Regions from separate parts of the Mycolicibacterium aichiense genome, predicted to be linked through region 1. Evidence: predicted binding sites of a transcription regulator. Region 1 holds the regulator's gene; the other holds the start of a gene.
The links. The regulator LexA, encoded in region 1, represses DNA repair genes until DNA is damaged. The targets are predictions, from matches to a motif close to CGAACANNTGTTCG.
Positions count from the first base shown of each region.

Region 2: the regulator LexA is predicted to act here: its motif matches at 3,613-3,626, upstream of G6N32_RS18930 (HNH endonuclease signature motif containing protein).

Region 1 covers NZ_AP022561.1:2,102,363-2,117,854, reverse strand. Annotated here, with positions in the region: gene G6N32_RS10225 (proteasome assembly chaperone family protein) at 1-557, shown strand, start outside; gene G6N32_RS10220 (alpha/beta fold hydrolase) at 590-1,636, shown strand; gene G6N32_RS10215 (PhzF family protein) at 1,660-2,346, shown strand; gene nrdR (transcriptional regulator NrdR) at 2,353-2,817, opposite strand; gene G6N32_RS10205 (LysM peptidoglycan-binding domain-containing protein) at 2,907-3,389, opposite strand; gene lexA (transcriptional repressor LexA) at 3,603-4,262, shown strand; gene G6N32_RS10195 (LGFP repeat-containing protein) at 4,281-6,410, opposite strand; gene G6N32_RS10190 (acyl-CoA dehydrogenase family protein) at 6,632-7,804, opposite strand; gene G6N32_RS10185 (molybdopterin-dependent oxidoreductase) at 7,942-10,224, shown strand; gene G6N32_RS10180 (PE-PPE domain-containing protein) at 10,321-11,754, shown strand; gene hflX (GTPase HflX) at 11,751-13,151, opposite strand; gene dapF (diaminopimelate epimerase) at 13,224-14,093, opposite strand; gene miaA (tRNA (adenosine(37)-N6)-dimethylallyltransferase MiaA) at 14,109-15,026, opposite strand; gene G6N32_RS10160 (class III extradiol ring-cleavage dioxygenase family protein) at 15,023-15,492, opposite strand, start outside.
Region 2 covers NZ_AP022561.1:3,908,197-3,923,688, forward strand. Annotated here, with positions in the region: gene G6N32_RS18910 (NAD-dependent epimerase/dehydratase family protein) at 1-836, shown strand, start outside; gene G6N32_RS18915 (LLM class flavin-dependent oxidoreductase) at 843-1,682, opposite strand; gene G6N32_RS18920 (SDR family NAD(P)-dependent oxidoreductase) at 1,778-2,563, shown strand; gene G6N32_RS18925 (phosphotransferase family protein) at 2,584-3,525, shown strand; gene G6N32_RS18930 (HNH endonuclease signature motif containing protein) at 3,631-4,962, shown strand; gene G6N32_RS18935 (acyl-CoA dehydrogenase family protein) at 4,959-6,257, opposite strand; gene G6N32_RS18940 (enoyl-CoA hydratase/isomerase family protein) at 6,276-7,049, opposite strand; gene G6N32_RS18945 (acetyl-CoA C-acetyltransferase) at 7,049-8,263, opposite strand; gene G6N32_RS18950 (Rv2576c family protein) at 8,426-8,824, shown strand; gene G6N32_RS18955 (TetR/AcrR family transcriptional regulator) at 8,740-9,426, opposite strand; gene G6N32_RS18960 (cytochrome P450) at 9,566-10,843, shown strand; gene G6N32_RS18965 (hypothetical protein) at 10,886-11,260, opposite strand; gene G6N32_RS18970 (Rv1363c family protein) at 11,455-12,231, shown strand; gene G6N32_RS18975 (hypothetical protein) at 12,366-12,827, shown strand; gene G6N32_RS18980 (Rv2576c family protein) at 12,830-13,288, shown strand; gene G6N32_RS18985 (Rv2253/PknI dimerization domain-containing protein) at 13,293-13,796, opposite strand; gene G6N32_RS18990 (MlaD family protein) at 13,809-15,492, opposite strand, start outside.

The sequences.
Region 1 (15,492 bases):
TGCGCCAGATCATCGGGCTGGGCACCATCCCGATGGCCGTGCCGCACACCCGTCCGGTGACGATGACCGCGCACTCGAACAACCGCGAGCTGATCACCGAGTTCACCCCGTGGGTCGGCGAGGTGCAGGTCCCCGGCAGCGTGTCCAACCTGTTGGAGTACCGGATGGCCCAGCACGGCCACGAGGTCATCGGCTTCACCGTGCATGTGCCCCATTACCTGGCCCAGACGGATTTTCCGCCCGCCGCCGAGGCGCTGCTCGAGCAGGTCGCCAAGCTGACTTCGCTGCAGGTGCCGTTGCGGGGGCTCACCGATGCCGGCGCGGCCATCCGCACCAAGATCGACGAGCAGGTCGAAGCCTCGCCGGAGGTCGCTCAAGTGGTGACCGCGCTGGAGCGACAGTACGATGCTTTCGTTGCCGCTCAAGAGAACCGGTCGCTGCTGGCACGCGACGAAGAACTCCCCAGCGGCGACGAATTGGGCGCGGAGTTCGAGAAATTCCTCGCCCAGCACGCCGAGGACTTCAAAGACGGTTTCAACGACAACGGCGAGACCTAGCGAGTCCACCGCACCGATGACAGGGTTGGCCAGTGACTCAGCAGAAAACACAGCAGAAGTCTCAGCGGAAGCCCAATCTGCAGCCGGTGCGAGATGTGACGCCCACTCTGCACTTCCGGACCATTCACGGCTACCGGCGGGCCTTCCGGGTGGCCGGATCGGGTCCGGCGCTTCTGCTGATCCATGGGATCGGTGACAACTCCACGACGTGGCATCCGGTGCACAGCAAGCTCGCCCAGCGGTTCACCGTCATCGCCCCGGACCTGCTGGGGCATGGACAGTCCGACAAACCACGAGCCGACTATTCGGTGGCGGCCTACGCCAACGGCATGCGCGATCTGCTGAGCGTGCTCGACCTCGACAAGGTGACCGTGGTGGGGCATTCGCTCGGCGGCGGCGTGGCGATGCAATTCGCTTACCAATTCCCGCAATTGGTGGAGCGGCTGATCCTGGTCAGCGCAGGCGGGGTGACCAAAGAGGTCAACATCGCGCTGCGGGCTGCCTCGCTGCCGCTGGGCGGGGAGGCGCTCGCGCTGCTGCGCCTGCCGATGGTGCTGCCTGCGTTGCAGCTCGCCGGCCGTGCGCTGGGCAGCGTCTTCGGCTCCACCGGTTTGGGTCGCGACCTCCCGGACGCGCTGCGCATCCTGGCCGATCTGCCCGAGCCCACAGCGTCGTCGGCGTTCACCCGCACGCTGCGCTCGGTGGTGGACTGGCGCGGCCAGGTGGTCACCATGCTGGATCGATGTTATCTGACCGAATCCGTTCCGGTGCAACTCATTTGGGGTGACTTGGACGCGGTCATCCCGGTCAGCCACGCCCGGATGGCGCACTCTGCCATGCCAGGCTCCCAGCTGGAGATCTTCGGCCGTTCCGGCCACTTCCCGTTCCATGACGATCCCGATCGTTTCGTGGAGGTCGTCGAGAAGTTCATCGACGGGACCGCCCCTGCCGAATACGACCAGGACGCTCTACGCGAACTCCTCCGCACCGGCCTCTCCGAACGTTTGGTCACCGGGTCACTGGACACCCGGGTGGCAGTGCTCGACGCTCTCGGCGCCGACGAGCGCAGTGCCACCTGACTTCAGCGTCGTAGAGTCGAGTGATGACCGTCGACGTAACTGTGTTGCGGGTATTCACCGATGAAGGTGGCAACTTCGGCAATCCGCTGGGCGTGGTGGACGCGGCGACCGTACCCGCCGGTGATCGCCAGCGCATTGCGACCGAGTTAGGTTACAGCGAAACAATATTCATAGATCTGCCGAGCGACGGGGCAACCACCGCACACGCCCGTATCTTCACTCCGGCCACCGAATTGCCGTTCGCCGGGCATCCCACCGTGGGCGCGGCCTGGTGGCTGCGGGATCGCGGTACGCCGATTCACACCCTGCAGGTTCCCGCCGGCATCGTCGGGGTCAGCTACGACGACGACCGCACGGTGATCCGGGTCCGGGCGGAGTGGTCGCCGGAGTTCGCCATCCACGATCTGGACTCGCCGGACGAGCTGCTGGCCGCCGATCCGGACGACTACTCCGACGACGCGGAGCACTACCTATGGGCGTGGACGGATCGCGACGGCGGGCATGTCCGGTCGCGGATGTTCGTTGAAGACCTCGGCGTGCCGGAAGACGAGGCCACCGGATCGGCGGCGGCGCGGCTGACCGACTACCTGAGCCGCGACCTGACCATCACCCAGGGCAAGGGATCGCAGATCTTCACGACGTGGGACGCGCAGGGGTGGGTGCTGATCGCCGGCCGAGTGGTCAGCGACGGTGTGCGACAGCTGGATTGACCTGCCTCAGCCGGACGTGCCGACGGAGCGGTGGGCGCGCAGCGCCTCGATCTCGCGCTCGAAGTCCTCAGCCGAGCTGAACGAGCGGTACACCGACGCGAATCGCAAATAGGCGACCTCGTCGAGTTCACGAAGCGGTCCAAGAATGGCGAGTCCGACCTCGTGGCTGGGGATCTCGGGCGAGCCGGCGGCACGCACCGTGTCCTCCACTTGCTGGGCGAGCAGATTCAGTGCGTCGTCATCGACGTCGCGGCCCTGGCAGGCGCGGCGAACACCGCTGACGACCTTTTCCCGGCTGAACGGCTCGGTGACGCCGCTGCGCTTCACGACCGCCAGCACCGCGGTCTCCACAGTGGTGAACCTCCGGCCGCACTCCGGACAGGAGCGGCGACGCCGGATTGCCTGGCCCTCATCGGTCTCGCGGGAATCGACAACGCGGGAGTCCGGGTTGCGGCAGAACGGACAGTGCATGACCGCTCCTTCGCTCAGTGGCCCGATACGCCGAACCACTGAGAGCCTACCCGCGCCGTCCGCGGGAGCGGCTGCGGCCAGCACGGTCGTCAGCCGATCGGCGCGATCAGCGTCTGCCCGGCGTCCAGCGACGCCGACTCGAGCTTGTTCAAATCGCGGATGCGCTGCACCACCTGTCCGGCGGGTGCATCCGGCGCGACCCGTCCGGCCAGTTGCTGCAGCGTCTCCCCGGCCTGGACCTGGACGACGGCGAGCTGGTCCGGCATCTGCTCGGTGGCAGCCGGGGTGGCGCTGAAGTGGCCGACCATGCCGAGCCACAGCGTGATCAGCGCGGCCACCCCGGCCAGCGCGATCGTGACCGCGGTGCTGACCGGCCGGCGTGCGTGCTGCGCCCGGGAGAACGCAATACCCGTGCCGCGATACTGCATCGGCGTGATCGCCGGCCGTGCCGGGTGCGGCCCGCGGGCGCGAGCGCCGGCCGGGCGGCGCCGAGCAGGGGCAACCGGCGCCCCGGCCGCCCGCCGGTACACCGGTGCCGAGATGTAAACCTGTCGATCATCGATGACTGTCACGTCCGTGTCCTTCCTTCAGGGCCGCCCCGGTTCGCTCTTGTGTTCGAAATATACTCGATCATGCGTTCGAAAACCGAACATGTGAGCGAGCGTGTTCGAAGAATAAATCCGACCACCGACAAGTTCTGCCCCGCCGACTGCCGACCCGGCGGAATCGCGACACGGTCGAACAAATGTTTGAATTTTGCCGCCGGCCCGGCTAGATTCGGCCTCATGAGCGAGCGCAGTGAGACATCCGGGCTGACCGAGCGGCAGCGAACCATCCTCGACGTGATCCGCGCCTCAGTCACCAGCCGCGGCTATCCCCCCAGCATCCGTGAGATCGGCGACGCAGTCGGGCTCACATCGACCTCTTCGGTCGCCCACCAGCTACGCACACTGGAGCGCAAGGGCTATCTGCGCCGCGATGCCAACCGGCCGCGTGCAGTGGACGTGCGGGGAGCCGACGATTCCGTGAGCCCGGTGCGCACCGAGGTCGCCGGTTCGGACGCGCTGCCCGAGCCGACTTTCGTGCCGGTGCTCGGACGCATCGCCGCTGGCGGCCCGATCCTCGCCGAGGAAGCTGTCGAGGACGTGTTCCCGCTCCCCCGCGAGCTGGTCGGCGACGGGTCGCTGTTCCTGCTCAAGGTCGTCGGTGAATCCATGATCGACGCGGCGATCTGCGACGGCGACTGGGTCGTGGTCCGTCAGCAGAACGTGGCCGACAACGGCGACATCGTCGCTGCGATGATCGACGGCGAGGCCACGGTCAAGACGTTCAAGCGCACCAGCGGCCAGGTCTGGCTGATGCCGCACAACCCGGCGTTCGACCCCATTCCCGGTAACGACGCCGCGATCCTCGGCAAGGTCGTGACCGTTCTCCGCAAGGTCTAGCGGACGGGGGCGAAAGCCTCACTCCGCCTTGTGGAATCCGTTCGCCTGCGCGAGTTCCTCACTGGCGAACCACACTTCGGGCACGGTGTGGTCGTAGAGCGCCGAATCCGGGGTGTAGTACAGCCCTGAATGCGTATTGGCCTTGACCACATAGCCTTCGGGCGCCTGATAGGGGTCCGAGAGCGGAAGGTGGATCGCCGGGCGATTGGCTGCGGCCTCGGAATGCACATCGGACTGCAGGACTTCCGCCGGCTGCGTGGAGTCTTCTTCCTCGATGTCGACGACGTCGGACTCGAGGATTTCGTCCGGCACCGGCTCGGGCTCCGGCGCCGCCTCGGGTTCGGCGGCGCGGCGGCGTCGCGGCGTACCGATCTCCCCCATGTCGAGTCGCCACATCGATTGCGACTCGCCGAGATTCACCGCCGCATGGCGGCCCGAATCGCTCGATTCGTCGTGGTCGATCTCCTCGACTTCGGCGTACTCGAGCTCCGCGGGTACCTCGTCGGCGTCCTCGGCCTCATACCCGCCGGTTTCGGCAGCCTCCGCTGGAATGCGGGTCGGTGTGGTGTCGATGGAGTCCTGATCGCCGTCGAACACGTCCTCAGGCCCGGGCTGCGACTTGTCGTCTTCCTCGGGCGCCCAGCCGAAGCCCGGCGCAGCGGCCACCACCGGCACAGCGCCGTCGGGATAGGTCGAGAAGCGCGAGGCGGCCGCGGCGTCGGCCTCGCCGGCGACCTCACTGGGCCAGTGATCGTCGTCGTCGTAGTCCGAGTCCTCGAAGTCGTCGTCGATCTCGTCGGCGCCGCTGCGGCGGCGCTGCAGCCAGAGCACACCCAGACCGATCACGGCGAGCAGCAACAGGACCGGGACGATGATCAGCAGCCACCACCAGTGGAAGGTGAAACCGCTGCCGGACTTTGTTCCCGCCGGGCCGGCTTGCGGCCCGGCGGCCGGAACCTGAACACCGGACAGTGAACCGGCGAGCTCCGGCGGTTTGGTCGTGAACGTGTTGCTGGCCTTGTTCCAGGAGATCTCGCCGCCGCTGAACTTCTGCGTCACGGTGTCGCCGTTGACGCTCTGCTCACCGGTCGGCACACCCAGCTTGCCGGTGGCCCCGCCCAGCTTGGTCCAGGCGGCGTTGATCGCGCCGCGCACCACGATCGCACCGTTGTCGGGCGTCCAGAAAATCACCGGTTTGTCGGCCGCGCTGAAGGCGCTGACCCGGCTGTTGGGCGCGCCGCCGTCGGCTTCGGTTCCGGTCGGCAGGCCCAGGTCGCCGGTCGGGCCGCCCTGGGCCTCGTACTTGGCCAGGATCGCGCCCGTCACCGCGTGCGCGCCGGTGGCCGGCGAGTAGAAGATCTTGCCGCCCGCGTAGTCCTGAGCGGCGCCGTCAGTGCCGATGACCTGCTGGTCCCCTTGGCGGGCCCCGAGCGGTCCCGCAAGGCCCCCGGCCGCACGCCAGGCCTGGTTGATCGCCGTCGTCGGGTCGCTGGGCACCTCGACACCGGCCAGGTTGCCTGCGAGCTCGGGCGGGACGGTGGTGAACGTCTTCGCGGCCGTGTCGTAGGAGATCTCGCCGCCGGTGAACTTCTGGCTGATCACCGTGCCGTTGAAGGTCTCGTCCTCGGTGGGGACGCCCATCGTGCCGGCCGAGCCGCCGAGCTTGTCCCACGCCGCGTTGATCGCGCCGCGTACCACCCATGCGCCGGTGGCGGGGGTCCAGAAGATCGCCGGCTTGTCGCTAGCGCTGAACGTGCTGACCTGGCTGTCCGGCCCCACCAGACCCGCGACCGCGTCGATGGTGGGGAATCCGAGATCGCTGTCGGCCGCCCCGCCGAGCGCCTGGTACTTGTCCAGGACCGCCCCGAAGAGCAGGTGGGCCCCGGTGGCCGGGGTGAAGAAGATCTTGCCGCCGCTGAAGTTCTGGGCGAATCCGTCGCCGACGGCATAGACATCGCCGTCCTTGGTGCCCACCGGAGAACCATCGCCGCCTGCGGTCTCCCACGCCTGATTGATGGCGTCGCTCGCGTCCGTTTCGGGGCTAGCGATCGCCCCGGGCGCCCACAGCAGCGCGGCCGCAGCCGTCGCCAAGACGACGAGCGCCATCCGCCCGACGCCTCTACTGAGACGACTTCCAAGCCTGGTCATGCACTCTCCCCGCAGTGTCGGTCAAGATGCTTCCCCTCATCCTCCGCGTCAACTGTGCTTCAGCACCTCACGACACGCGGCGTTTCTACGAGATAACCGACGCGTTGACGGGGGAAAACACCCGAAATCCCCAGGACAAGCCGGGGCGCATGACAAGCGCCCGCCGCTTCGGCAGCCGAGTGACGGGGTACCAAACCCGCAGTTCAGCCCCGCTTGCGGGGTCAGACGCCCAGGCTGCGGCCGATGATCTCTTTCATGATCTCGGTGGTACCGCCGTAGATCGTCTGCACACGCGCATCCAGGTAGGCCTTGGCCACCGGATATTCGCGCATGTAGCCGTAACCACCGTGCAACTGCAGGCAGCGGTCGACGAGATGAACCTGCTTCTCGGCCGCGTACCACTTGGCCATCGAGGCCTGCTCGGCGCTCAGCTTGCCGTCGAGGTGCAGCCGGATGAACTCGTCGACCATGATGCGGATGGCGGTCGCTTCGGTGGCCAACTCGGCCAGCAGGAAGCGGCTGTTCTGCTGGCTACCGATCGGCTTGCCGAACGCCTTGCGCTCCTTGGTGTACTGCAGGGTCTGCTCGAGGACGCTTTCCATGGCAGCAGCGGCCATCACCGCGATGTTCAGGCGCTCCTGCGGCAGGTTCTGCATCAAGTAGATGAAGCCCTGGCCCTCTTCACCGAGCAGGTTCTCGACCGGGACCTTGACGTCGGTGAAGGACAGTTCGGCCGTGTCCTGCGCGTCCAGGCCGATCTTGTCCAGGTGGCGGCCACGCTCGAAGCCCTCCATCCCGCGCTCGACGACCAGCAGCGAGAAGCCCAGGGCGCCCTTCTCGGGGTCGGTCTGGGCGACCACGATCACCAGATCGGAGTTGATGCCGTTGGTGATGAACGTCTTCGAGCCGTTGAGCACGTAGTGATCACCTTGCTTGACCGCGCGGGTCTTGATGCCCTGCAGGTCGCTACCGGTGCCGGGCTCGGTCATCGCGATCGCGGTGATGTACTCGCCGCTGCAGAACTTGGGCAGCCAGCGCTGCTTCTGCTCCTCGGTGGTCAACTCCAGCAGATACGGGGCGACGACATCGTTGTGCAGGCCGAACCCGAGCCCGCTGTAGCGGGCCGCCGCGGTCTCTTCGGTCAGGATGACGTTGTAGCGGAAGTCCGCGTTGCCGCCGCCGCCGAACTCCTCCGGCACTGCCATTCCGAGGAAGCCCTGCTTGCCGGCCTCCAGCCAGACGCCGCGATCGACGATCTTGTCCTTCTCCCACTGGTCGTGGAACGGCGCGACATGCCGCTCGAGGAACGACCGGTAGGCCTCGCGGAACAGTTCGTGCTCGGGCTCGAACAAGGTCCGCTCGTACTTGACGGTTGCGTTCTTCTCGACAGCCATGACTTCCCTCCGGACGTTGCTGTGGGTTTGCAGACGAGGATAACCAACCGGATGGTTGGTCATCACGGTGGGCCTGCGCGGCATCCGCCGGATTCGCCAAAGTCACTGGTGGAAGCGCCGCGGCCTAGACTCGCGGGGTGCCCGACGCCCGCAGCAGCCTCGCCCACTGGGGAGCGTTTCGCGCCGAGGTCGCCGACGGCGACATCATCTCGGTCACTCCATTTCCCGGCGACGCCGACCCGTCGCCCCTGCTCGGCAACCTGCCCGGATCGCTACGACATTCCTCGCGCATCGCCACACCCGCGATCCGCCGCGGCTGGCTGCGCGACGGGCCCGGGCCCAGCAGCGCCCGCGGCGCCGACGAGTTCGTCGCCGTGGACTGGGATGAACTGACCGAGCTTCTCGCCGGCGAACTGCGCCGGGTGGTCGACACCTACGGCAACCAGGCCATCTACGGCGGGTCGTACGGTTGGGCCAGCGCGGGCCGGTTCCACCACGCCCAGAGCCAGGTGCACCGATTCCTGAAACTACTTGGCGGATATACGTTTTCGCGGCACTCCTACAGCCTGGGCGCCACCGGCGTGATCATGCCGCGGGTGGTCGGTACTCACGACGACCTGTTCAAGCGGTCCACCGAATGGAACGTCATCGTCGAGCACACGGAGCTGATGGTCTGCTTCGGCGGGGTGAATCTGAAGAACACCGGGATCAACCACGGCGGCACGACGGACCACCCGGCCCGCGATGCGCTGCACCGGTTCCGGGCCAACGGCGGCCAGATCGTCTCGATCAGCCCGCTGCGCAGCGACGTCGACGGCGAGTGCGAGTGGCTGCCCGCCGTCCCCGGTACCGACGTGGCGATCATGCTGGCCCTTGCCTACGTGCTGGCCACCGCGAACCTCGCCGACCGGCACTTCCTCGACACCTACTGCACCGGCTACGACCGGTTCGAGCGGTATCTTCTCGGCGCCGACGACGGTGTGCCGAAATCGCCGCAGTGGGCGGCCCAGATCTGCGGCATCGACGCCGCGGTGCTCACCGAGCTGGCCACCCGGATGGCCAGCCGACGCACGATCGTCACCGTCAGTTGGTCGCTGCAACGCGTCCGGCACGGCGAGCAGGCGCCGTGGATGGGGCTGACGCTGGCGGCAATGCTCGGCCAGATCGGCCTTCCCGGAGGCGGATTCGGCCACGGGTACGGCTCGATGAACGAACCCGGTTTGCCGCCGCTGCGGCACCGACTGCCGTCGCTGCCACAGGGGCTCAACCCGGTCCGCACGTTCATCCCGGTCGCGGCGGTCAGCGACATGCTGCTGCACCCCGGTGAGACGTTCACCTACAACGGCCGCACCCTGACCTACCCCGACATCAGATGCGTGTACTGGGCCGGCGGCAATCCGTTTCACCATCACCAGAACCTGCCCCGGCTGCGTCGCGCGCTGGGTCGCGTCGACACCGTGGTGGTGCACGAGCCGTACTGGACGCCGATGGCCCGGCACGCCGATATCGTCGTGCCGTCCACCACCGCGTTCGAACGTGACGACTACTCCGGGTCGCGAAACGACCCCCTGCTGGTGGCGATGCCCGCGCTGGCGCCGCCCTACGCCCAGTCCCGCGACGACTACACCACCTTCGCCGCGCTCGCCGAGCGGCTGGGCTTCGGCGAGCAGTTCACTTCGGGCCGCACCGCCCGCCAGTGGTTGCAGCACCTGTACGAAAAGTGGTCGGCCGAAATCGATTTCGCGGTCCCCGACTTCGATCAGTTCTGGGCCGACGGGGTGCTGCGGCTCCCGGTGGAGACCGGACTGACTCTGCTGGCCGATTTCCGCGCCGATCCGCAGGGGCACGCATTGGCCACCCCGAGCGGCAAGATCGAGATCTTCTCCGACGATATCGCGGGCTTCGAGTATCCGGACTGCGCCGGTCACCCCCGCTGGTATGAACCCGTCGAATGGCTGGGTGGCGAACGCGCCCAACGCTTTCCGCTTCACCTGATCGCCAACCAGCCGGCGACCCGGCTGCACGGCCAGCTCGACGGCGGTGCGGTCAGCCAGAATGCGAAAGTCCAGGGCCGCGAACCCATCCGGATGCATCCCTTCGACGCCGCGCAGCGCGGCCTGTCCGGTGGCGAGGTGGTGCGGGTGTTCAACGACCGCGGAGCGTGCCTGGCCGGGGTGGTCATCGACGAGGCGCTGCGGCCGCAGGTGGTGCAGCTGTCGACCGGAGCGTGGTACGACCCGCTCGATCCCTCGGACCCGGATTCGCTGTGCGTTCACGGCAACCCCAACGTGCTGACCGACGACGTGGGCACCTCGTCGCTGGCCCGCGGCTGCACCGGCGCCGCGGTGCTGGTGCAGGTCGAAAAGTTCGCCGGTCCGCTTCCGCCGGTACAGGCGCACCGACCGCCGGTGATCCGATAGCCGGTTTTCTCAGCTTTTTCTCACATTCCACTCCCGGCGTAAGTCCGCTCATGTCATGATCGCAGCAATCTCGATATCGCTAAAGAAAGTTTGCTGATGCGTAAAAACCTCCGCGCCGCCGCGCGCTCGGCGATGGTGGCCGTCCTGGCCACGCTCGCCGCCATCGTTCTCGCGATCACCAGCACGATCACCGCAGCGATCAGCCTGGCGGCGGTGGCGCTGATTGTTCCCGGTACCGGCACGCCCAACCCCTCGGTGCCGCCGCCTGGCACTAACTACATGCAGAACGCAGTGAACTACTACATCCAGCCGCTTGCCCCTGCCTGCGCGACAGTCTGCACGCCCGAGCCGGTCCCCTACATCGCACAGTTCTGGCCTTTCCCATTCGCGGGCTGGGGCGGTCTCAACGGCGCGAAGTGGAACGTCTCGGTGGCCAGCGGTGTGCAGAGCCTCAACGACCAGATCGACGCCGCCAACACCGCCGATCCGGGCGGTGACGTCGTGATCTTCGGCTACTCCCAGGGCGCGACGGTCTCCAACCTCGTCAAGCGTCAGCTGGCCGACGCCAACGGCGGTGTCATTCCGCAGCAGTATTCCTTCGTCTTCATCGGTGACCCGCAACGTCCGAACGGCGGCCTGTTCGAGCGCCTGGCGTGGCTGGGCACGGTGCCGGTCCTGGACGCCACGTTCGGTCAGCCCGCGCCCACCGACACCACGGTGCTGCCGGCGGTGAACACCACAGACATCGCCTTCCAGTACGACGGCGTCGCCGACTTCCCGGCCAATCCGCTCAACCTGCTGGCCGACCTGAACGCGCTTGCCGGATTCTGGTACGTGCATGGAACGTACCTGGCGCCCAAAGGAACCGACCCGTCGACGGCGTTGCCCTACGGGTACACCATCCCTGAGCTCGAGACCGCGATGAACTGCTCACAGAGCCCGAAGAACTGCCAGACCTACAACGACACGCTCTACATCACGATTCCGGCCAAGACACTGCCGATCATGCAGCCGCTGCTGGACATCGGCGCCGCGACCGGCACCACCGCGATCATCAAGCCGTTCGTCGACCTGATCTCACCGGTCACCCGCGTGCTGATCGAAACCGGTTACGACCGAAGCAATTACGGGCAGCCGACACCCTTCACCATCTTCACGCCGATCAACCCGGTCACGCTGAGCGTGGACCTCGCCAAGGCTGCCGTCCAGGGTATCCACGATGCACTCGGTGACCTCGGCGTGGCGGTCCCCGCGGCACCGTCCGTACCGGCGTCGACCCCGGTGAGCACACTGGCAGCTGCAACCACCACCGCGCCCGCCACCGAGAAGGCAGCCGCCGAAACCGTGTCCAAGCCGGTGCAACGCAAGGCATCGTCGAAGCCCAGCCGCACGGCCAAGTCCGACCAGCCCACGACCGGTAACGAGGTCAAGAGCTCCGGCAAGCCGGCGAAACCGGGCATCGGTAAAAGCGGAAAGCCAGCGGCGGCAAGAGCTTCCGGGCAGGGCAGCTCGGCGAAAGACGCCGCCTAACTGCTGAACTCGCGCAGGCCTGCGGCCAGCGCGGCGGGCACCCGGGCTTTGAGGCGGGTGCCCGCTTCGGTGTGCTCGACCGCATCGACGTGCCCGTCGCTGTGCAACCGCGCGACCAGATCGCCCCGGTCATACGGGATCGTCACGTCGACGGTGATCTCCCGCGGCTCGACGAGCTCACCGAGGCGGGCGCGCAGCCGCGGCACTCCCTCACCGGTGTGCGCCGAGACGAAGACCGCGCCGGGCAGCGCGCGACGCAGCTGTGCCAGCATCAGGTCGTCCGCCGCGTCGATCTTGTTGACCACCAACAACTCCGGGGCGGGCGGCGCGTGGTGGTCGTTCTGCACTTCGCGGATGACCTGACGTACTGCCTCGATCTGCGCCAGCGGATTGCTGTCGGATCCGTCGACGACATGCACCAGCAGATCGGCGTCGAGCACTTCTTCCAGGGTGGAGCGGAACGCCTCGACCAGCTGGGTCGGCAGGTGCCGGACGAAGCCGACGGTGTCGGTCAGCACGAACGGCCGCCCGTCGTCGAATTCGCCTCGGCGAGTGGTGGGTTCGAGGGTGGCGAACAACGCGTTCTGCACCAGGACACCGGCACCGGTCAGCGCGTTGAGAAGACTGGACTTGCCGGCGTTGGTGTAGCCGACGATCGCGATCGACGCGGTGTCGCTGTGCAGGCGGCGGCTGCGCTGCGTGTCGCGGATCTGCTTCATGTCCTTGATCTCGCGGCGCAGCTTGGACATCCGTTCGCGGATGCGGCGCCGGTCGGTCTCGATCTTGGTCTCACCCGGGCCGCGGGTACCCACGCCGCCGCCGCTGCCGCCGGCGCCGCCGCCCTGGCGGGACATCGATTCACCCCAGCCACGTAGCCGCGGCAGCATGTACTCCATCTGCGCGTAGGCCACCTGCGCCTTGCCTTCCCGGCTGGTGGCGTGTTGGGCGAAGATGTCGAGGATCAGTGCGGTCCGGTCGATGACCTTGACCTTGACCACTTTCTCCAGTGCGTTGAGCTGGGCGGGACTGAGCTCGCCGTCGCAGATCACGGTGTCGGCGCCGGTCGCGATCACGACCTCGCGCAGCTCCTGAGCCTTGCCGGACCCGATGTAGGTGGACGGGTCGGGCTTGTCGCGGCGCTGGATCAGCCCTTCGAGCACCTCGGAACCCGCGGTTTCGGCCAGCGCGGCCAGTTCGGCGAGGCTGGCTTCGGAGTCGGCGGCGGTGCCCTCGGTCCACACCCCCACCAGGACGACCCGTTCCAGCCGCAGCTGGCGGTACTCGACCTCGGTGATGTCGGTGAGTTCGGTGGACAGCCCGGCGACGCGCTTGAGTGCGGCGCGGTCTTCGAGCGCGAGCTCGCCGAGGCTGGGATCGGGAGCGTCAGCTTTTGTCATAGGCGTTTCTGTCATAAGCGGTAATCGATGGTGCCACGGGAGTCCAACGTCGTGCACCTGAATAACGTGCCGTCAGAGTTGGGCCGCCCACCAGTCGTCGGCGAGTTCGCCGTGCGCGACGAGGACCGACGGGCCCCGCAACGAGCTCGACGTGTGACTGACCTCGACGGTGACCTCGCCGCCCGGGATGCGGACGCGCAGCGTGCCGGTCGACAGATTGAGGTGGGCCAGGGCCGCGACCGCAGCGGCGACCGTTCCGGTTCCGCAGGAGCGCGTTTCGCCGACACCCCGTTCGTGTACCCGCATGCTGACCGCTCCATCGCGGGCGATCGTCAGCACCTCGACGTTCACACCGTCCGGGAACTGACCGCGGTCGAACAGCACCGGCGCGGCAACGTCCAGGTCGGCCAGGGCTTTTTCGGTGAGGTCGGGATCCAGGCAGGCCAGGTGCGGATTCCCGACGTCGACGCCGACGCCGGTGAAGTGCCTGCCGCCGACGGTGGCGGTCCCGGTGCCGAGCAGGTTGACCTTGCCCATGTCGACGGTGACCTCAGCCGCCAGAGCATCGGCGCGGTGCACCACCACCGGGCGCGGCCCGGCCAGCGTGCCGACCACGAACTCGTCGCTCTGCTCCAGGCCGCTGGCCCTCAGGTAGTGCGCGAACACCCGGACCCCGTTACCGCACATCTGGGCGATGGAACCGTCGGCGTTGCGGTAGTCCATGTACCAGTCACCGCTGTCCACACCTTCGGGCAGCCGGTCCAACACGCCGGCATCGACGACGGCCCCGGCGGTGGTGACCCGCAGCACCCCGTCGGCGCCAAGCCCCCGGCGCCGGTCGCACAGCGCAGCCACGGCGGCGGGCGCCAGCTCCAGCTGCGCGGGCAGGTCGGGCAGCAGCACGAAGTCGTTCTCGGTGCCGTGCCCCTTCGAGAAGATCATGCGGAGATCACCTGATCAGGATACGTCCCGCCACCGGGCGATCACCTGTTCGGCGAGGTCGGGGGCGGCACCGTCGAGCCAATGGATGCGATGGTCGCGGCGAAACCACGACCGCTGCCGGCGCACATAACGCCGGGTGCCGATGAAGGTCAGCTCGCGTGCCTGGGCCAGATCCTCATCCGCTGCGCCGGCATCCAGCGCGTCGAGCACCTGGGCGTATCCGAGTGCCCGGGCGGCGGTCACGCCCTGCCGCAGGCCGGCGTCGAGCAGCACGCGCACCTCATCAACCAGGCCGGTCTCGAACATGAGGTCGGTGCGCCGCGCCAGTCGATCGTCGAGAATGCTTGTGTCCCAGTCCAATCCAATGATCACCGTATCCCAGCGCGGTGCGCCGATCTTCGGCGCCGACGCCGCGAACGGCTGGCCGGTCAGTTCGACCACCTCCAGCGCACGCACGATCCGGCGGCCGTCGGTGGCCAGGATCGACTCGGCGGCGGCCGGATCGCGGCGGCCCAGCTCGGCGTGCAGTGCGGCCACCCCGATCTCGGCGAGCTGGTGTTCCCAGCGGGCCCGCACCTCGGGGTCGGTGGCCGGGAATGCCCAATCGTCGAGCAGCGACTGGATGTAGAGCATCGAGCCGCCCACGATGACGGGCAGCACTCCGCGCGACGCCACGGCCTCGACGTCGGCGGCGGCGGCTTCCTGGTAGCGCGCAACCGTCGCGGTCTGCCTCACGTCGAGGACGTCGAGCTGGTGGTGTGCGATGCCGCGCCGTTCGGCGACGGTGAGCTTGGCGGTGCCGATGTCCATGCCGCGGTACTGCTGCATGGCATCGGCGTTGACGATCTCGCCACCGAGCCGTTCGGCCACGTCCAGCGCCAGTGCCGACTTCCCGGTGCCCGTCGGCCCGATGACCGCGATCGGTCTCGTCATGGACGCCACGTACCGACGAAGTACCCCACCCCGTACGGTGCGCCACGCACCAGCTCGGTGGCCTCCCGCGGCCCGGCCCCCACCAGCCCGGCCAGCACCTGGTAGGCGACCCGACCGACGATGCCGCCGGGGAGCCCCGAGAGCGCAGCACTGTCACCCGCGGCCAGCGCGTCGTCGAGCGTGGCTTGCACGGCTGCCGCGTCGGGGTCGTAGCCGCCGGGCGCGGGCGGGGTCAGCGTGTTGGCGCCGTCGGCGACCACCAGGACACCAACCGGTTCGTCGGTGGCGTCGATCTCGGCGCGCAGCAGCCGGCCGAACTCCAGGGCCCGGTCGGCGTCGTGATCGGTGTCGTACACCCGGACCTGTGCTCGGGCCGCGGGGTTGGCCTGCCCCCGCAGCCACCCGGTGAACAGCGCGCACAGCGGCAACTCACTGACCCCGGCGGGCGCATCCGGGGACAGCGCGA
Region 2 (15,492 bases), 1.8 Mb from region 1:
CCTCATACCGCAATCCGAAACTGGCTCGCCGGGTCAATGTCGGCGGTACCACCAACCTGGTGTGGGCCGCCGCCGCACTGCCCGAACCACCGACGATCATCTATGCATCCAGTGCGTCGGTGTACGGGTCCCGAAACCCTTATCGCTACCCCGAACTGATCACTCCGACGACACCAGTGAATCCCATCGACCAGTACGGCGAGGACAAGGTGCTGGCCGAGAAGGTGATCACCGATAGCGGCCTGCCGCATGCGATGTTGCGTCTGGCCGGTGTCATCTCCCCCGACGCCGCAGGCTCGATGAACAGTGACTACCTGGTTCTGATGCGAGCAACTCCCGGCGACAACCGGTTGCACACCGTCGACGCCCGCGACGTCGCGTTGGCCTTCGCCAACGGGGTCGACCGCACCAAGGCCATCGACGGCAAGGTACTGTTGATCGGCGGCGATGAAACCCACCTGCACACGCATCGCGACGTCGAAGACGACATGATGTCCGCGATGGGACTCGGCCGGCTCGGGGCCGGTGCCAGTCTTCCCGGCGACCCCGACGACGAGCGGGGCTGGAGCTTCACCGGGTGGTATGACACGACGGAATCCCAAGCGTTGCTGGACTTTCAAGAACACCCCTGGCCCGAGACCGTAGCCTGGGTGGCCGGATCGCAAAGCGGCGCACTGAAGACAGTCCTGGGACTGGCGGGACCTGTTATCAGGCCCGTGATGCGACTGGTGCTGGCCGCGCAACGCCGCCAGGAAGGCCGCGGCCGGTACGCCGACCCGTGGAACTTCATCGCAGGTAAGTACGGCCCCGAAGTCCTGGCCGGTGCGGGCGACTAGGGACGCTCAGTTCGGGAAGGCCGCGATCACCGTTTCGCCGAACTCGGCGATCGACTCGGGTGCACCGAAATCGGCAAACCAAATGTAAAACCGTTGCGCCCCTTGGTCACGCAGTCGGGCGAAGTACGCGATGAGTTCGTCGGCACGGCCACAGACCAGACCGGGACCGAGATGTCCCCAGCGTCGGCGGCTCTTGTCAGCCACCTCGTCGCCGTCGGCGTTGCGGCCGATGAACCCGACCATCTGCTGGACTGAGGCGCGCGCCGCGCCGATGGCGGGCAACAGTTTCGGCAACTCCTGGACGTAGGTGGCGGGCAGGTTCCACCAGTCGGCGTACTGGCGTACCAGCTCCAGCATCCGGGGTCCGCGACCGCCGAGCAGCAGCGGGATCGGCCTGCTCGGTTGGGGCTGCTGGGCGTCGTCACCGGCCCAGTACCCCTTCAGCGCGATGAGGGTCTGCTCGAGAGCGGCTACCCGCTGCTTTCCTGTCGCGGTGCCGAATCCGAACTTGGCCAGCTCGTCGGGCATGGACCCGGAGCCCAGGCCCAAATCGAATCGTCCGCCCGATGCCTCGGCAAGTGTGACGGCCTGCTTGGCCAACACCGCGGGCGCACGGAAGGGATCGCAGAGCACCAGGTGACCGATCCGCAGGCGCTCGGTTCGGGCGGCCACCCAGGTCGCCGTCGTCATCGCTTCCCAAATCGGGCTGGCCGGTGCCATCGGCGTCTCGAGATGATCGAGGAAGGCCACCCCGTCGAAACCGCTTGCTTCGGCCGTCTGGGCTCGCAGCACCAAATCGTCGATGCCCATTCGGCTTTGCGGGATGTACAGGTGCCACTCGACCATGATTCGACCTTTCGCGTCCGTCGCGCCGAGGTGCAGGGTAACGTGATTCTCGCTTTCGGAGAACCGGTTCTCGGATAGTCGTGAGAGGAGCCGACGTGTCAGGACGGTGCACAGGCAAGGTCGCATTGGTGACCGGCAGTAGCCGGGGCCTCGGCAAGGCGATAGCGCAGCGACTGGCCGCCGAGGGCGCCACCGTGGTGCTGACCGCCCGCACCGCCGAACCCGATCCGAAGTACGACGGCTCACTGGTACAGACCCAGCAGGAGATCGTCGACGCCGGCGGCACCGCCGTCACCATCGCCGCGGACCTGTCCGACTCCGCGGACCGCGAGCGGTTGTTCGCCGAGACCGTTGCTCAGGTCGGCGCCCCGGACATCGTCGTCAACAACGCCGCGGTCACCTTCCTGCGCCCGCTGGACGGATTCCCCGAGCGGCGGGTCCGGTTGATGCTGGAGATGCACGTCGTTGCACCGCTGCACCTGACGCAGCTCGCCATCCCGGCCATGCGGGAGCGCGGCCGCGGGTGGGTGCTCAACCTCACCTCGGTTGGCGGCGATCTGCCCCCGGGACCGCCGTTCTCCGAGTTCGACCGCACCGCCGGGTTCGGGATCTACGGCACGGTCAAGGCGGCGATGAACCGGATGACGAAAAGCCTTGCGGCCGAGTTGTACGACGACGGTATCGCCGTGAACGCCGCCGCGCCGACCAACCCTGTCGCCACTCCGGGGGCCGGCAGCCTGGACCTCGCGAAGACCGATACCGAGGACATCGAGCTGATCACGAGGACCGCGTTGGAGCTGTGTACCGGCGATCCGTCGACCGTGACCGGGCGCATCGTGCAGACCCAGACATTTCTTCGCGAGATCGGCGCGCTGAGCTGACCGGCGATCTCCTCGACGAGTTGCGGGACCGCCTTGCCTCCCAGGGGATTTCCGGGCTGCGGCCGTTGGCCGGTGGGGCCTCGAGCCTGACCTTCGCCGGTGACCTCGCCGATCGTCGTGTCGTGGTGAAGGTCGCCCCGCCCGGCCACGCGCCCATCGCGCACCGTGATGTTCTTCGTCAGGCCAGAATCATCCAGGCCCTGCAGGGCACGGCGGTGCCGGTGCCGGAGATCCTGTTCGACGACGCGGGCGAACCACCGGACATACCACCGCTGTTCGTGATGTCGTTCTCCCCCGGAACGTCGGTGGAGCCGCTGTTCGGCCCCGACGACGCCGGTGCGGAGACCGCGGTCGCCGAGCGGTTTCATCGTGCCGCCCACACTCTGGGTGTGCTGCACCGGCTGTCACCTGCCGAGTTCGGCCTGACCGGCGAACCGGTCATAGCCCCGGCTGCCGAGGTCGACAAATGGTGTCGCACATTGGAAACGGTGGATCCGGCGCTCGCGCCCGGTTGGCAACAGGTTGCGCACGCATTGCACGTCGCGACCCCGCCCCCGATCGCGCCGGCTATCGTGCACGGCGACTTTCGATTGGGCAACCTGCTGGCCGACGAGCAGGGCATCACCGCTGTGATCGACTGGGAGATCTGGTCGGTCGGCGACCCGCGTGTCGACGTCGGCTGGTTCCTGATCAACTCCGACCCGGACACCTATCGGCGAGCCACCCCGTACCGCGGGACGACCCCGCCGGTGCGCGAATTGGTCGCCGATTACCGGGATGCGGTGGGAAGGCACGTACCCGACCTCGAGTGGTTCCAGGCGCTTGCCTGTTTCAAGTCGACGGCCACCTGGTCGCTGATCGTCAAACACAACCGGCGCCGGATGACAGCCGACCCCTCGTTGGAGGCGATGGCCGAGGCCCTGCCCGGCTTACTCAACCGAGCGGCCCATTACCTGGCTTGAGGCACGAACGACGAAGCAGGGCAGAGTTTTCCACAGTTCTGACTTCATCCACAGGTCGGCTTTGGCGTCGGGTTTTTGTCGGTGGTTCGCACTAATGTTCGATGTATGGGTTTGATCGACGGCGTGTTGGAGGCGCTCGACGATGTCGTCGAGGCGTTGGCCGCAGTCGATCTCGAGGGGTTGTCACCGCCGGATCGGTTCAGGGTTCTGCAGCGGTTGGAGACCGCGCGACGCCGGCAGGTCGCAGTGTCGCACGCGGTGGTGGGGCGGTTGGAGCAGGTCGAGGGCTGCCCGCCGGTACCGATCACCCTGGCCGATGTGTTGCGGATCAGTCCGCGGGAGGCCAAACGCCGCATGCGGGATGCCGAGCAGGTGGCGCCGCGGCGGGCGTTGACCGGTGAGCCGCTGCCGCCGCTGCTGCCCGAGACCTCCAAGGCCTGGCACGACGGGCAGTTGGATGGCGAGCATCTGAAGGTGATCCAGAAATTCTTCCGTGACTTGCCCGATCATGTCCCGACGGTGGAGGTCGAGAGGGCCGAACGCACACTGGCCGAGCACGCCCAAACGATGCGGCCCGATCAGTTGGACAAGATCGCCCACCGGTTGGCGCTGCACCTCAACCCGGACGGGACGTTCTCCGATGACGACCGCGCCCGCAAACGCGGCTTCGTCTGGTGCGGTGGGCAACAAGTCGACGGGATGAGTGTGGGCCGGCTGATCGCCACGCCGGAGTTGCGGGCGCTGCTCGATGGGTGGTTCACCAAGTTCGCCGCACCCGGGGTGTGCAACCCCGCCGACCAGACCCCCACCCTCACCCCATCCGAGGATGTGGCCGACCGCGACCTGCGCAGCCACGCCCAACGCCAACATGACGCGTTGACCGCACTGGTGCGCGGTCAGCTCGGGGATCCGAAACTCGGTCAGCACAACGGGTTACCCGTCACGGTGATCGTCTCGGCCACCCTGCAGGACCTGCAGGCCAAGACCGGGCACGCGGTCACCGCCACCGGAACCCTGCTACCCATCCCCGACGTCATCCGGATGGCCAGCCACGCCTACCACTACCTGGCCCTGTTCGACGGGATGCGCGGGCAGGCGTTATGGCTGGGCCGCACCAAACGGGTGGCATCGGCTGATCAGCGGATCATGCTGCACAGCAAGGAACGCGGTTGCACCCGCCCGGGATGTGACGCACCGGGCTATCTCACCGAGGTCCACCACGTCGACGAATGGGCCCAGGGCGGGCTGACCAACATCGACACCCTCACCCTGGCCTGCCCGGCCGATCACCGACTCCTCGACCACGGCTGGAAAACCCGAAAACTCGCCAACGGCAACACCGAATGGATCCCCCCACCACAACTCCCACTCACCGCAGGCACCAACACCTACCACCACCCAGAACGCCTGCTTGCCAAGGACGCCGAAAAGGACTAGCCGCGCGGAATGCCGGCCAGCCGGTCGGCGAACTTCTCTTCGGCGGCGGCTCGCAATCGCAAGAGGTGTTCGGAGGGAAACAGATCCGGCGCCGGTTCGCGGTTCTTCAGCAGCAGCCGGGCCAAGGTCACCTTGTGCACCTCGGTCGGCCCGTCGGCGAGCCCCAGCACGAACGACTCGGTCAGGTATTGCACGAACGGCATCTCGTGGCTGGTACCCAGCGAACCGTGAATCTGCAGTGCGCGCGCCGAGACGTCGTGCAACACCTTCTGCATCATCGCCTTGACGGCCGAGATATCGGCCCGTACCGCCTTGTAGTCGTTGTACTGGTCGATCTTCCACGCGGTCTGCAAAGTCAGCAGCCGGAACGCCTCGATCTCCATCCAGGAGTCGGCGACCATCTCCTGCACCATCTGCTTGTCCGCCAGCACGCTGCCCTGCGTGTAGCGCGACACTTCCCGCTCGCAGATCATGTCGAATATCCGCCGCACCAGGCCGACGGTCCGCATCGCGTGGTGAATTCGACCGCCACCCAACCGGGTTTGCGCCACCACGAACGCACCACCGCGCGGGCCAAGCATGTGGTCGGCGGGGACACGCACGTTCTCGTACCGCACGTAGCCCTCGCGGCCGCCGCCCCCGAGCGGCTGGTAACCCAGCCCGACATCGCGCAGCACGTTGATCCCGGGGGTGCCGCCGGGCAGCACGAACATCGAATACCGGTCGTACGGCGCGGCATCGGGGTCGGTCATCGCCATCACGATGATGAACGACGCTTTGGACGCGAACGACGAATACCACTTCTCGCCGTTGATGACCCAATGGTCGCCGTCTTGCACAGCGGTGGTCTCGAAGATCTTGGGATCGGCGCCACCCTGAGGTTCGGTCATCGAGAAGCAGGAGATGATGCGGTTGTCCAGGAGCGGCTCGAGATAACGCTCCTTGAGCTCCGGCGTGCCGTAGTGCGCGAGGATCTCACTGTTGCCCGAGTCCGGCGCCTGCGAACCGAAAACGATTGGCGCGCACTCGGACCGGCCTAAGATCTCATTGAGCAGCGCCAATTTCACCTGCCCGTAGCCCGGGCCGCCGAGATGCGGGCCCAGGTGAGTGGCCCATAAGCCGCGGTCTTTGACGATCTGCTGCAGCGGCGGAATCAACGCCTGGCGTACCGGGTCGGTGAGGTCATGCGATTCGGAGACGATGTAGTCGATCGGCTCGCACTCCGAGCGGACGAATTCCTCGACCCACTTCAGTTGATCAGCCCAATCCGGATCGGTGGAGAAGTCCCATGACATGTGTTTCGTCCCTTCCGATTACGACCAGGTGGATCGGCGGTCGGCCGCGTCATCGGTCGCGTGGCTGAGAACCTGATTGCGGTTCTCCAGCTCCAGCGCCGGGCCCAGCCCCGCGGCGGCGATGTTGACCTGCAGCGCACGCTTTGTCAGCTGAACTCCGAACGGCGCCAGTTCGGCGACCCGACGGGCGATATCCACGGATCGCTCGACCAGCTCCTCGGGCTCCACCAGGTGGCTGACCAGCCCGCGACGGTCCGCTTCCTCAGCAGGCACGGTGCGGCCGGTGAGCATCCAGTCCGCGGCCACCCCCGCCCCGACGATCCGGGGCAGGTGATAGCTCATCCCCATCTCCGCGCCCGACAGTCCGAGCAGGATCGCAGCGTTGCCGAATGTGGCTGCGGTGGAACAGATCCGGATATCGGCGGCCAAGCTCAGCGCCAATCCTGCGCCCACGCACGCTCCGTTGACCGCCGCGATCACCGGTTGCGGCAGGTCGGCGACCGCGCGCACCAGACCCGCCATCGCCTCCTGGAAGCGCAGCCGGTCGATGGCGGGGGCGTTGGCATCGAGCATGCCCGGGCCGAAGTGACGGATGTCGATCCCCGAACAGAAGCCGCGACCGGCACCGGTGATCACCACCGCATGTACCGACTGGTCCCGCCCCGCCGCAGCCACGGTGAGCGCAAGCTCGTCGCGCATGACCTCGTTGATCGCGTTGAGTTGCTTCGGGCGATTGAGCCGGATCAGAAGGACGCCGGGCGCCGGCGTCTCGAGCTCGAGGGTCTCGGTCATCACACCCGCTCGATGACGGTCGCCGTACCCATTCCGCCGCCGGTACACATGGTGACCACGCCGGTGGTGCGGTCGCGACGTTCCAACTCGTCGAGCACTGTGCCGATCAACATGGCCCCGGTTGCCCCGATCGGATGTCCGAGCGCGATCGCTCCGCCGTTGACGTTGACCCGTTCCGGATCCAGGCGCAGATCGCGAATCGTCTTGAGCGGCACTGCGGCGAACGCCTCGTTGATCTCCCAGAGATCGATGTCGCCGATTGTCATTCCGGCCTTGGCCAGAGCGCGCTCGGCCGCCGGGCCGGGTGCGGTGAGCATGATGATCGGCTCGCTGCCAATCGCCGCGGTGGCGCGAATCCGCGCGCGCGGCACCGCACCGTGAGCCCGCGCCCAGTCAGCTGATGACAGCGTCACCACCGCGGCACCGTCGACGACGCCCGAGGAGTTGCCCGCGTGGTGCACGTGGTCGATGCGCGCCACATCGGGGTACCGGCTCAAGCAGATCTCGTCGAAGCTGAGGTTCTCGCCGTCCAGGTTCGCTGCGCCCATGCGTTCAAAGGCGGGCGGCAGCGTGGCCAGCTTTTCCACTGTCGTTCCCGGCCGAGGATGCTCGTCGCGGTCCGCGGCGATCTCGCCATCACCGCCCAGCACCGCGATGATCGACCGGTCGAAGTATCCGCCCGCGATCGCCGCTGCGGCGCGGTCCTGACTGGCGACCGCGAATGCGTCGACGTCCGCTCTGCCGAATCCTTCCACCGAGGCGATCAAATCGGCCGAAATACCCTGCGGCACGGTCGGGTACAGTCGCCGAAACGCCGGATTCGCGCCGTCGATGGTCGGCGTTCCGACACCGACGTTCCACCGTGACATCGACTCCACGCCGCCGGCCACCACCAGATCCTGTTGGCCACCGGCAATCCCGGCGGCCGCCACTGTGACGGCTTGTTGTCCGGACCCACAGAACCGGTTCAACGTCATTCCGGGGACCGTCTGTGGCCAGCCGGCCAGCAGCAGCGACAGTCTGGCGATGTCATCACCGTGCTCCCCCGCCAAGATTCCGTTGCCCGCAATTACGTCGTCCACGGCGGCGGGATCGAAGCCCAGCCGATCGACCGTCGCGGTGAGGCACTGCGCCAACAGATCCTGCGGATGGATGCCGTGCAGCGCGCCGTCCGGGCGACCCCGGCCGCGAGGAGTGCGCACCGCGTCGAGAATGAGCGCGTCTCTGATGGCCGACCCCCTTACTGGGAATGCTGCTTCGCCGAAAGCGAGAATAGAGTTCTCTAAGCGCACTGTCGCATAGAAGGTCCCACCACACAAGAAACCGTGCCCCGGGAGGACTTTCCCATGCCAAACTGAGCCATGCGCTTAGTCCGGATGTGTTCTGCGGTTGCACTGGCTGCGGTGTGCGTCGCCGGTTCGTCGGCTCCCGCCGGCGCCGAGGAGCCGCTGCACCAAGTCACCTACAGCGTGTTCTCCGAGCTGCCGTTCCGGGCTGCCGACATCTACTACCGGGACACCGAACCGGCGAACTGGTCGGACTACAGCCACGACCCCTACGTCTTCAGCCCGAAGGTCGAGGCGGATATCGGCCCCACCAAGAAGTGGGTGCTCAACGTTCAGTTGGCAAACCCCGACGAGTGGGCGATGGTGGCGGCCACCAGCGGGCTATCGCCCACCCCGCCGAACGTTCACTGCGTGCTTGCGGTCGACGGCGTCGTCGTCGCGGAGAACTCCGGCCCCAAGGGCGCGCTCTGCTCGCTGCGCCACTGGTGAGCTGAGTCTTCCACCGACTGCGGCGGACCTTCCATCAGCGTGAGGTAGCGCTCGACCAGTTCCATGGTCTCCGCGTGGCCCGCGGTCACGCCGAGCGCCTCGCCCAGCATCACCACCGTCGACAGGCCGGTCAGCAGGATCGACCACACCACCGGCGGCACTTCGCTGGGCAGCACCCCGTGCCGGTCCAGGGCGGTCACGAACACCTCGCGCTGCTGCTCGCGGAACAGCTCGGCGTATCGCGACATCTCGGTGCGCAGCGCCTTGCGATGATTGGCCAGCGCCGCCATCTCCATGGTCAGACGGCTCGCGTCCGGGTTGATCCCGAATCGCCACAGCGCCCACAAGGGTTGCGGCGAGGCCAGCGCCACCCGGTGGGCTTCCATTCCCTGATCGGCGTAGCGGCGGAAGATCTCCAGGAACAGGTCGTCCATCGTGCGGAAGTAGTAGTGCACGAGTTGCGGCTTCAGTCCCGCTTTCTCGGCGACCCGGCGTGAGGTCACCGCCGCGTAGCCCTCTTCGATCAGCAGCTGTTCAGCGGCGTCCAACAGCACCGCGCGATTCTTCGCGTCGGGCGCACCTATCCGCCGCGCCGATGCCATGTGCCACCTCTGCTCTGTCCACGACCGCCGATCGAACACGCCGATAGTACGTGGGCCTATGGGTTCCGGCCTTGACCACGCACTTTACGCCATGCTAAGCAGGTGCTCAGCAATCAGCCCGCCGGGAGGAACTACACGCATGACCGATTTCGCCACCGTTGACTTCCTCACCGATCAGTCGCTGGTTCCCGACCCCTACCCGTACTACGACTATCTGCGTGAGCAGAGCCCGGTGTTGCGACTTGAGCCGCACGGATTCGTCGCCGTCACCGGCTACGAAGAAGCCCTTGAGGTCTACAAGAATGCCGATGCCTTCTCCAACATCGTGGCTCTCGGCGGCCCGTTCCCGCCCCTGCCGTTCACCCCGGAGGGCGACGACCTCAACGCGCAGATCGACGCGCACCGCCAACAGTTCCCCATGTACGAGCACATGGTGACGATGGACCCGCCCGACCACACCAAGGCGCGTTCACTGCTCAGCCGCTTGCTGACGCCCAAGCGCCTCAAGGAGAACGAGGACTTCATGTGGCGGCTGGCCGATCGCCAGCTCGACGAGTTCCTCTCGCTGGGTTGCAGCGAGTTCCTTGCCGAGTACGCAAAACCGTTCTCGCTGTTGGTAATTGCGGACCTGCTCGGCGTCCCCGAAGAGGACCACAAGGAATTCCGCACGGTGCTCGGCGCCGATCGGCCGGGCGCCCGGGTCGGAAACCTCGACCAGGAGACGATGGTCCTCAACCCGCTGGAGTTCCTCGACGAGAAGTTCTGCGCCTACCTCGAAGACCGTCGCCGCAACCCCCGCGGGGATGTCCTGACGGACCTGGCGAGCGCGACGTACCCGGACGGATCGATCCCGGAGGTCATCGACGTGGCCCGCACCGCGACGTTCCTGTTCGCCGCCGGGCAGGAGACCACCGCCAAGCTTCTGTCGGCGGCGATCAAGGCTCTGGTGGAGCGGCCCGACCTGCAGCAGGCGCTGCGCAAGGACCGCAGTTTGATCCCGACCTTCGTCGAGGAGTCACTGCGCCTGGAAAGCCCGGTCAAGAGTGACTCCCGGCTGGCCCGCCGGAGCACGACGCTCGGCGGCATGAACATCAAGGCCGGCACCGTCGTCATGGTGTTGCCCGGTGCGGCCAACCGAGATCCGCGGCGGTTCACCGACCCCCACGAATTCCAGGTCCGCAGGCCCAACGTCCGCGAGCACATCGCGTTCGGCCGCGGTGCCCACTCCTGCCCCGGCGCACCGCTGGCGCGGGTGGAGGGACGGGTCTCGCTGGAACGCATGCTGGACCGGATGGGCGAGATCACCATCGACGAGGAGTTCCACGGCTCGGCCGAGAACCGTCGATACAACTACGAGCCGACATACATCCTGCGCGGGCTGGCCGACATCCACGTCCGGTTCACCGGCAGAGGCTGACGTTGTCGGGGCGGCGCCCAGCCGTCGCCCCGCACGGGTGACTCAGGCGTCGCCCTGCACCCAGCGGGTCCGCCCGCCGGCCGCGACGCAGGTCAAAAACATCCCGTCGGGAGCCTGCGCGACGGAGTTCTCATAGCCCACACAGTCGGTGTTCAGATTCTTGACGCCCACCATCGGCGGCGACCGGAAATACCGCGGTTCGTAGCGCCGCGGTGAGCCGCAGAAGATCAACCGGCCCCAGTTGTTACGGGTGTCGACGCCGAACACGTAATACGTCGTATTGCTGCACGGGGCACCGAGTTCGACACCCGGCGTGATACCCGGGGTGCAGAACGCGTCATTGCATTCGTTGGCGTTGATCGGCGGCCCGTCGGGATCCGCGGACGCCGACGCCGGCATCAGCATTCCAGCCGCCATGAGTCCAGCAACAACTGCCACGGTCGATCGCACCCGAACACTCTCGCATATTCGGTAACCGAATTCTCCGGCTCAGAAAAGAAACCGGGAAGAAAAACCCGCCTCCCACAGACCGGGTTAGCCGCTGTGTAATGCTGGGCGGCAGTGCTAGCGTCGCGCGTCGCCATGCGACCGCGATGGACGAGGAGGGTCCCATGCCGCCGGGCAACCGTGAATCCGAAGCTCCCGACCCCGACGACCTGAACTCCGCCGAGGCGGCGGAGGCTGCGGCGGCGGCGGCGGAGGCTCGGGCCGAGGCAGCCCGGGCCCGCGCAAACGAATTGCGCCGCAAGCTGGCCGAGTCTCGCGACGAGGCGCCGGCAGTCCCGGAGACCGGGACCGATCCCGAGAACGCCGAAGTCGACACCACCGAGGGCACCGAACCTGCCCCTGCCGGGGACATCGAATCGCCTGCCGCGCCGGACAACAAGCGCCGACGGCGCCTGCCCGTCGGTAAGACCATCGCCGCCGCGGTGGCCATTCTTGCGATCATCGGCTTGCTCGGCGGCACCGGATGGATGGTGTGGAAACACCAGGACGCCGAGGCACAGCGGCATCGCACAGCCGAGTTCTCGGCCGCAGCGCGGCAAGGCGTGGTGAACCTGATGTCGATGGACTTCAATCAGGCCAAAGAGAGCGTGCAGCGGGTAATCGACGACTCGACGGGCAAGTTCAAAGCCAATTTCCAAGACGGCGCCGACGATCTGATCAAGGCGATGCAGCAATCGAAGGTCGTCACCAAGGTCACCGTCAACGACACCGCCGTCGAGTCGATGGACAAGGATTCGGCCACCGTCCTGGTCGCGGCCACCTCGCAGCGCACCGGGCCGGATGCCCCCAAGGAGGACCAGCAGCCACGGGTGTGGCGGGTCGTGGTCAGCCTGCAGCGGGATGGCGACCAGCTGAAGGTGTCGGACGTCGAATTCGCCTGACCGGCGAACAGAACCACCAAACCCTTTCTCCGGGAAGGCGGAAGATAGTATTCTCCGATGACGAGAATGCCAATCTCGCGGCGTGCGATATCCGGGGCTTCGCACCGTGCGCACCGAACGTGGAGGAAGCCAGCGTGAAATCCCTTGTGATCACCACAGTCGTGGTGGCGGCAACGGTGGCACTCGCACCGCCGGCATCCGCTGAGATGAACCTCGGCAATTACGAGCTGATCATGCCCGACCGCAGGGACTTTCATACCTGGGTCTGGTCGGCGCTGACGCCATGCAAAGCACCGGACACATATGACAACCTCCCCAATTGCATCCACATCCTCACGCTGCCGCGGCCGATCGCCAAGGCCGTCCAGAGTGCCGGCGACGCGCCGCTCGTCAACGGCCAGTACACCTTCACCATCGACGACCCGTTCGGCCTGCGGTGTGGTGACATCTACTACGGCCCAACCATTCCCACCCACGACGTGTACACCTGGGACGCGAACACCCTTGCCGGTTCGATGGTCTCGACATTCGATGCCGGGTGCGACGGCGCCGCGGGCGGCAGCTTCACCTACCCGTTCAGTCTGAACCGGATGTGACCATGAGACTGTCTTCGAAGTTGTCCGGCACTGCCCTTGTCGTCCTCTGCGCCGCAATGGGTTTCGCGACGCCAGCGGTGGCCGACGAACCGCTACCCGGTGGCGATCCGGCTCCTCCCCCGCCACCGCCCGCGTACAACGTGCGCTACACCGTGACCTCCGACAAACCCGTCATCGCAGAGATCTATTACCGCGACACCGATCCGCCGACATTCTCGGACTACAGCCACGACCCGTATGTCTTCAGCCCCAATGTCGAAGCGACCGTCGGGCCGAACAAGCCGTGGGTTCTCGAGGCCACACTGACCGACCCGATCCAGTGGAGCATGGTCGTCGTCCAGGCCACGGGCGCAATTCCCAAGGCCGCAGCCGGTTTCAACTGCACCCTGGAGATCAACGGCCAGGTCGTGAAGCGCGACAGCGGGCCCAAGGGCGCGCTGTGCTCGCTGAAGAACTGGTAGTGGCCTACGCCGGTTTCATGTAGAACGGCATATGGATCACCGGCGGCTGATTGCGACCGCACGACCCGCTCGGTCCGATAACCCGATTCTCGCCGGTGTATTCCGTTGCTGCCAGGTCGAAGTGGCCGTCGGAGCCAACCGGATAGAGTTTGTACTCCTGGAAACCCTCGATTGCCGCTCCGTCGGCACAGAACCGCCAGTTCGGAATAGTGCGCTTGACGTAGTACAGACCATCGGTGGTGAAGATGGGGGCAGTCCAGCCCGCGTCACTGTGCACGGTTCCGGTGCACTCCGTGGGTGAAATGCACTGGGTGGAGATCGTCCAGGTTTGACGCTCGGACGGCTGGTCCTGATAACGGTCGTTGACCTTCGCCCACTCGCCGTTTGACGATGTCAGGAAAGTGCCGTTGATACCCCAATTCTGTTCTGCCGCAGCGGGCGCCGCGCTATAGATGGCAGCGAGGACGGCCACCGCGCCGATGGCGGTCGGTACCCGAGATACAGGCATTGTCATCCCCTTTCAGCTCTGCAGCATGTCCTGCCACGTCGTCGCCGGCTTGGCCAGGTTCGTCTGGCGGTAGAGCGTGCCGTCGCTGCCCATGTACTGACCGGTACGCGGATCGTACTTGGCGACCTGCAAGGCGGGCGCCTTATGGCCGGCTGGACTGAACGAACTCGGAGTCACCTGCGGAACATCAGATTCCGGCGGCGGTGGCGGCTGCAGGTCGGGCGGCAGCATGTTCTCCGGTCCCGGCAGGTTGATCGGCGCGGGGCCGATATCGCCCTGCGGGCCGGGTGGTGTCACCGGCGGGGTTTCGTAGATCGGCTGACCGGGCAACAGCGGACCCGGTCCGGTGCCCGCGAAGTTCGGTGGTGGCGAGTCGATCGGCGGGGCACCGGGCGGCGGCGCACTCACCCCCGGCGGCAGCGGCGTGCCCTGCAGCGGCCCATAGATGTTGGAATCCGGTAGCACTCGGCTGTCCACCGGAATGCCCTGGGCTATCAGGTTCGGGTCGATCGGATAGGGACCGGTCACATGTTGCCGCTGAGCCAACGGCTGAAAACCTTTGGGGTCGTTGCACAGCTCGACTGTCGGCGCCCGCTTACCCGGATGTTCAATGCACGGATAGTTGCGCGCACCGCGAACCGCGACCGGCGAGTCCTGCGGCAGTTTGCAGTACAAATCATCGGGTGTGTCGATGACCGAGGTATCGGCCGGGTTGCGCCACGACGACGGCGGCATGAACCCGACCGTGCACGCCGCGGGATCGCCGAGGCCCAAGGCGAAGTCACCGTTCGGCAGGCCCGCGGGACTGTTGCTTGGTAGGTAGGTTTGGATCTGGGCGACGAACGGAGGAACGAGCACCAGCAGCTGCTCGATGGACTTGTTGTACGTCAGGAAGATCTGACCGAATGTCGTCATGTTCGCCAAGAGCAACGGCAGCGTCGGCTTGATCTGCTCGAGCAGCCGTGAGGTCTCCTGCGCGAAGCCGGGACCGTCACGCAGGATCGACCGGAACTGCGGGTCATTGTCGGCCACCTGCTCGGTGATACCGGCCAGGCTCTGCGCCCAGGTTCGGATCGAGTCGGTGGTCATTTCCTGCGCCCCGATGAACGGGCGGGCGTCGTCGATCAAAGCCCTGGTGTTGTCGGCGATCCCGTTGACGTCGCGGGTGATTGTCGCTCCCGAGTCGAGGAGTGAACCGAAGTCATAGCCGGTGCCGTTGAACGCCTGGTAGGTCTCACCGAGCAGTTGGCTGAGCTTGTCCTTGGGGATGGTGTCCATCAGCTTGCTCACCTGGTCGAGCATCGGGCCCACCGATTGTGGGATCGACGTGCTGCCGACCGGAATGACGGAACCGTCTTGCAGATACGGCGCTTTGTCATTGCGAGGCAACAATTCCACGTACTGCTCACCCACCGCCGACATGCTGCGTACCTCGGCCTTGAGGTCGGCTGGGATCTTCGGTGAGGTATCCAGCGACAGCGTCGCCTGGGCGCCGGTATCGGTGAGCTCGACCGAGGTCACCTTGCCGACCTGCAGGCCCCGATACGTCACATTGCTGAACTGGTACAGACCGCCGGTAGCGGGCAAGTCGAGCGTGACCGTGATCCTGCCCAATCCCAGCAGGGTGGGCAACTGGACGTAGGCGAACATCATGATGGCCACGCCGACGATCGAGGCGATCGTGAAGATGATCAGC